DNA from 3 places in the Paenibacillus nicotianae genome. Region 3 is predicted to be linked to each of the others. Evidence: predicted binding sites of a transcription regulator. Region 3 holds the regulator's gene; each other region holds the start of a gene.

Region 1 (2,277 bases), 900 kb from region 3:
TCTTCATCACCTTCTGGTTCAGATGTAGTATTGGATGGTTTTTTAGAATAACGACGATAATCAGCCATAATTGTTTCCTTTCGTCTATCTATATTTTAAAGTAGCTATGATTTTCAGATATCATCCAAATGTAATCTAGTAGATATAAATAAAAAGCGCCCTGAACGTATTTCACGTCCTGGGCGCTACAGGATTTAATCTTGAAGCATCTTAAAGTGATTATTCAGTTGCTTTAGAGAATAATTCTTGCTCTTCAAGACTCTCTTTTTCTTTTTCTTCAGCAGTTGGTTCTTCAACAACAGTTGTCAAATTGCTAGATACACGGATTTTTTGTTCAATGATATCTGCAATATGCGGATTTTCTTTCAAGAATTGTTTAGAGTTCTCACGACCTTGACCCATACGTTCACCTTCGTAAGAGTACCAAGCACCACTTTTATTTACGATGTCATGTTCTACACCGATATCGATCAAGCTACCTTCTTTAGAGATACCTTCTCCGTACATGATATCTACTTCAGCTTGTTTGAATGGAGGAGCAACTTTGTTTTTAACAACTTTGATACGTGTACGGTTACCAACAACATCGTTACCGTTTTTGATTGCTTCTATACGACGTACATCTAAACGTACAGTAGAGTAGAATTTAAGCGCACGACCACCTGGAGTCGTTTCAGGGTTACCAAACATAACTCCAACTTTTTCACGAAGCTGATTGATAAAGATCGTGATTGTTTTGGATTTGCTGATAGCACCAGACAATTTACGCAAAGCTTGAGACATCAAACGTGCTTGCAAACCAACGTGAGAATCTCCCATTTCGCCTTCGATCTCTGCTTTTGGTACCAATGCTGCTACAGAATCGACAACAATAATATCCACAGCACCACTACGTACAAGTGCTTCAGCGATTTCTAGACCTTGTTCACCTGTATCTGGTTGAGAAAGTAATAATTCATCAATGTTAACACCCAAGTTTTTAGCATATTGAGGATCTAGCGCATGCTCTGCATCGATAAATGCTGCTTGTCCTCCAGCTTTTTGAACTTCTGCAATTGCATGAAGTGCTACAGTTGTTTTACCTGAAGATTCTGGTCCGTATATTTCGATAATACGTCCTCTTGGCATACCGCCTGTACCTAAAGCAATATCTAACGCAATAGATCCACTAGGAATAACTTCAACTTGCATATGAGTGGATTCTCCAAGTTTCATAACTGAACCTTTACCGAATTGCTTCTCTATTTGACGAAGCGCCATATCTAACGCTGCACGACGATCTGACAATAAACTCACGTCCCTCTTCTTCTTATTTATACTCTAATTATACTACTTTTTTTCTCATTTGCCAAGCTTTTTTCGAACATATATTCGTGTTTTTGATATGAAATCCATATTAAATTACATTAATTGGTAATTATCATGAATTTCATTTTTCGCTTATCTTTTTTTACTTTTTAGGGTATAAACATAAAAAAAACCGCAACAAATAAATTTGCTGCGGTTCTTCCGTCTGTCCTTATTTTACCATAGTAGAACTATGGATTGCAACATATGCTTGAACTCGTAAAACATCCACTACATACCTCTAAATACATTTTCTAATTGCATTACAGATTACTTCTGAAGTTCACTTAAACGAAGCCACAAGCGGTATAGAATACTTTTGGCGGCACGAACACGAATCGACTCACGATTCCCACGTATATTTAATTCAAATACCTGTGTCGGTTGATTGCGTTCTGCTAGAGCGACATATACCAAGCCTACAGGTTTGCGTTCTGAAGATCCTGGCCCAGCCACACCAGTAATAGAAACAGCAAAATCCGTATCTAGCATTTTTCTCGCTTCATCAGCTAATACTTCTGCTACTTCCTGACTTACTGCTCCTGGTGCATTTTCGCCTTCTAACAATTCCCGCGGAACATTCAACATTTTTTCTTTCATTTCATTGGAATAGCAGACGATTCCACCCATAAAAACATTTCCGCTTCCCGGAATAGCGGTTAAATTCTGCATCAGTAGACCACCTGTACAACTCTCTGCTGCTGTTAGTGTCAACTTCATCCCGGTCATCATAAGTAAAATCTGTTCTTCTATTGCTATATCTTGATCAGCATACATATGATCAGGCAAGCGTTCTCGAATTTGAGATTCCATCTGTTTGAGTTTGACCATTGCTTCTTTTTCTGTGGCAGCTTTAGTTGTCAGACGAATAGTGACTTCAGCTTCTTTTGCATACGGAGCAATAGTAGGATCACTTTGAGCACTAATCAG
Region 2 (2,277 bases), 270 kb from region 3:
ATACATTTACAGTACTAATCCAGATACTATTTATACCCATCTCTATATTGGTGGCGAAGCAGAGTTAGCACTTGGAGAACAATCTGTTGTGATCAAGCAAGAAAGTGGATATCCCTGGAATGGAGCAACACGCTTTTCGTTCCAATTGGAACAACCTTTATCCTTTACATTAGCTTTACGTTTACCGGGTTGGTGCAAAAAAGCTTCGCTAACGATCAATGGTGAATCTATTGACTATCAATCTTTGGTACAGGATGGATATATCTATATTCAGCGAGAGTGGTCGGCAGATGATCGGGTAGAGTGGAATATGGAAATGCATGTGCAAGTGATTCATAGTCATCCTAGATTACGCGCTGCTTCTGGCAAAATCGCTTTGCAACATGGGCCACTGGTCTACTGTCTGGAACAAGCAGATAATGGAGAATTAATCTCTGCACTATCGATCAACCCGACACAATCATTAACGGCACGATTTGATGATCAATTACTAGGAGGAGCTGTTGTAATAGAAGGCACAGCTACTCGCGAACAGACCAGCGATTGGGATGATCATTTGTATCAAGATAGTCCGCCTACGATTCAAGAACAGCCATTTACAGCGATTCCTTATTTTCTATGGGCGAATCGTAGCGAAGGCGATATGGCTGTCTGGATTCGTAAAAGTTAACCGTATAATCTATGAGGTACGATAGTTAGATGTCGTGCCTCTTTATTTTGCAGAAAATCAGATGAAAAAATGTCAAATTATCAAAAAAAGCGAACGTTTGTGCTTATTTTTTAGTGTGAACTATTGTATCAATATCAAGTTAAATGTAAAATAGAATAGAGAAGTGTAAAGGGGGGTTAATTTTGGCTAAAGCAAAAGTAGCAAAACGTCCAACAAGGGATGAATTTGCACTAGAAGAAATTGGTAATCAACTTACTGAAGCCTATCAAGAGAAATCGGAAATTTTGCTGACAGTGTGGGGCGCAGAAGAACCTGTACGTGGTCAGATTGTAAATATGGATCCACGTACAGGTAGAGTACATGTACAATATGAAGAAGAAGTTAACAAAGTGAAATTTATGGATATCATGGGTGTGAACTATCCACGAGATTAAATAAATACTTTTTGACAAAACCTTTGTAACCAGAATATACTAGCATAGTCGATAATCGGCTATGCTAGTATTTTTTTAGGAGGATCATTATGCCATTTAACCAAGAGCAGAACCCGTTAGGTTTATTACTATCAAGAACCTATTTATCCTATAAGAAAAAAGCATCTCATTTATTACTTGATTATGATATTACTCCAGAACAATTTGGTGTGCTTAATAATCTAGCAAGTCATGACGGAATCTCACAGAAAGCGTTAGCGGAGTTAATTTCCAAAGACCAGACCAGTATCGGCAAAACACTGGATCGTCTGGAAAATAAGAAATTGCTAACACGTACTGTTGATCCTTCGGATCGCCGGGCTGTATTGTTACATTTAACAACCAAAGGTCAAGAATTAATTCAGCAGACGAAGCCGATGATGCAAGAAGTGGACGACGAGATTAACGCATTGTTCACCCCGGAACAAACCAAGCAATTCATTGCGATGATCAATCAGACGTTTGAACATTTATCCCGCTGATGTTGTCAGCTGGATATTTTTTGGTGTAATACATGCACAACCATTTATATCCTATGCATGTATTTTGTAAAAAAGAGAAAAGATAGTTGGAGGAGAACAAATGACTGTATTCAAAACATTTAAAGATTTTTTGGGCATTACACAAACCAAAGTAGGGATTGTATTTTCTATTTTTGTACCTTTAGTATTTTTATTATTTTGGATGACTGGATATCATGGAGCAACTGAACGAGTAGATCAACTGGTGGTTGGAATTGTGAATGAAGATGGACAGCAAGGAGAACGTATCGCTCAAGCGATCACTACAGGTGTTCCTTATCAGACTAAGGCTTATGATTCATTAACCACAGCACAACAACAGATGGACAATGGTGATCTAACAATGGTCATTTCTATTCCGGCTCATTTTACAGAAGATGTGTCATCTAAAGGTAGTACTCAAATAAATTATTATATCAATCAAGGTAATTCAGATATTGCCAAATCGATTGTTCAAAGTTCTGCTACGCAAATTTCCGCTACGATTGGAGAACATGCTTTTGCTGATGTTCATCAAGAGATCGTGACCACTAATATTGTTAAAACACATGATATTTCGAATTTTGCAGTTTCGATGTTGCCGATGATTTTAGGTTTTGTCACATATGTTGGT
Region 3 (2,277 bases):
ACTATCAATACGAATTTGATGAGCAATTACTAGGTGGAGTAGGTAAGATTAATGTAGAAGCGCAAAAAAGAACGATTACTTCTCAGTGGGAAGATGTATTGTATGCTTCTCAAGTATCTACAACCTATGATGCGACAACATTACGGCTTATTCCTTATTATTGCTGGGCTAACCGACAACCCGGTGAAATGCTGGTATGGCTTAACCAAGCATAATCAACACTACAAAGGAGAGTGCCAGATGAAATCTAAAATGAGAATCGATCCTGAGAAATTTGCATATACCGTTATTTCAAGTTATTCATCAGATAAAGATAATGCAGAAGCAGTAGCTAAAGATCATCTGGGTCTATTTTTAAATGCTTATTTTCTAGCTGAAAAGTTCAATACACTGGAAGCTCAATTAGCCGAGAAAGCAGAAAGTAAAGATTTCAAAGCATTACTTGCCAAACTAATGGATACGAAGTTATTTGGATAGATTATATAAAATAGTTTGAGATTTTTATTAAAAAAGACCGCTACTAGGAAAGTAGCGGTCTTTTTCTATCTTCTACGAACAGTAACTTATGCTATTAATTTAGTGTAAGTTACGGAACAATCCTACGACTTTACCCAAAATCGTAACATGTGTCAGACGAAGTGGCTGATACATCGGATTTTCAGGTTGTAGACGAATATGATCTTTTTCTTTGTAGAACGTTTTGACTGTTGCTTCATCATCTTCGGTCATGGCTACAACAATATCGCCATTATCAGCGGTCTGTTGTTGACGTACAATCACGTAGTCACCATTATAGATTCCTGCTTCAATCATACTGTCTCCAACTACAGAAAGCATAAATACTTGTCCTTCACCTGTAAAATTCTGTGGTAGAGGGAAGTAGTCTTCAATATGTTCTGTAGCTGTAATCGGAACACCGGCGGTTACTTTTCCAATAATAGGAACACGAGATACCGTTTGAGCGAAAAGAATATTACTTTCAGACTCTTCTTGACCCAACAACTCGATGGCACGAGGTTTGGTCGGGTCGCGTCGAATCAGTCCTTTTTTCTCCAAACGATCCAGATGACCATGTACAGTAGAACTAGAAGCAAGACCTACAGCTTCACCAATTTCACGTACAGATGGCGGGTAACCTTTAAGTTTGACTTCATTTCGGATAAATTCCAAAATGGCCTGTTGGCGACTTGAAACTTTTGACATACCTTATCAACCCCAATGCTAGTAACGTTTGGCAAAATTATAACATAGAACTACCGTTCGTACAAACATAAGTTCTAAAATTTGTATATTTATTTTGTTATTATTTACTTTTTGTAGGCTATTCATCATATAACAAGCATAATCTATAGTCTAAAAGATAGAATAAAAAACACGAACGAAAGTTCGTAAAAAACTATTGAGTAAAACATATGTTCGTGTTATAGTGAATTTGAGAAAACAAGAACAAATGTTTGGAGCGTGATGACAATGTTAAAATATACTACATATCGTAGCATCCACAATCAATCTGAAAATGGTGAACAACAGATTGATGGATCAGGATCAGATATACATCATACATCAACAAGTTATTCGGAGAAACAATCCCAGCAAGCAGCTATTCATGCTACACGAGCGGACAAAGATATAGTAGTAGATGAATGGACTTATTTGCCGAATGTGCAAAAGATACGCAAACCAAATCAACCCAAAGGCAAAAAGACATTACGTCAAAAAACACTTCAGCTTATTCAAAGTACAGCGCAAAAAGTAAAGTGGAAATCTGGCGGACGTTTAATGGTGTGTTTTGTGTTTGCAGGTGTATTATTGTACGGTGGAGTGATTCATAACTTTGTAGTAGCAGACAAAGTAGAAGGGCCTGCACAAACAGTTGTTGTTCATTCAGGAGATAGTCTATGGAGTATCGCTAGCGAATACAAATCAGCTCAAACGGATACACGTGATTATATAGCTCAGATTCGTAGTGAGAATCAATTGACTACCAGTGAGATTCAAGCAGGCGATGTTCTGGTGATTCCATACGATTAAGTCATATCATTTCTAAACAGAGATCTGTTTTATAACTGATATGACTTGATAAGAGAATGTACTCATTACAATGTACTGATGAATAAGATAAAAGTTTGTTAAGATCTATTGATCTTGACAAGCTTTTTTTTACATGTCAAAGTTAGTGATGGTCAAAAGACCACTACTCAAATGGAGGTTAGTTATGGATATCGATACACTGATTGCACGTATTAATGAATTAGCTCGTAAGAAAAAAAGTTCAGG

What was found. Region 3 encodes LexA, which represses DNA repair genes until DNA is damaged. Its sites were predicted from a motif close to CGAACATATGTTCG; they were not measured.
Region 1: recA (recombinase RecA) is a predicted target of LexA. The motif match lies at 1,361-1,374, and genes of this name have one in related genera.
Region 2: ACFSGI_RS10330 (YolD-like family protein) is a predicted target of LexA. The motif match lies at 761-774, and genes of this name have one in related genera.

Annotation. Positions count from the first base shown of each region.
Region 1 is NZ_JBHUGF010000010.1:2,003,666-2,005,942, forward strand. It holds gene ACFSGI_RS12835 (regulatory protein RecX) at 1-68, opposite strand, end outside; gene recA (recombinase RecA) at 220-1,287, opposite strand; gene ACFSGI_RS12845 (competence/damage-inducible protein A) at 1,618-2,277, opposite strand, start outside.
Region 2 is NZ_JBHUGF010000010.1:1,373,507-1,375,783, forward strand. It holds gene ACFSGI_RS10325 (glycoside hydrolase family 127 protein) at 1-670, shown strand, start outside; gene ACFSGI_RS10330 (YolD-like family protein) at 853-1,104, shown strand; gene ACFSGI_RS10335 (MarR family winged helix-turn-helix transcriptional regulator) at 1,194-1,625, shown strand; gene ACFSGI_RS10340 (YhgE/Pip domain-containing protein) at 1,726-2,277, shown strand, end outside.
Region 3 is NZ_JBHUGF010000010.1:1,100,431-1,102,707, forward strand. It holds gene ACFSGI_RS09105 (glycoside hydrolase family 127 protein) at 1-215, shown strand, start outside; gene ACFSGI_RS09110 (hypothetical protein) at 241-477, shown strand; gene lexA (transcriptional repressor LexA) at 577-1,203, opposite strand; gene yneA (cell division suppressor protein YneA) at 1,471-2,031, shown strand; gene ACFSGI_RS09125 (DUF896 domain-containing protein) at 2,216-2,277, shown strand, end outside.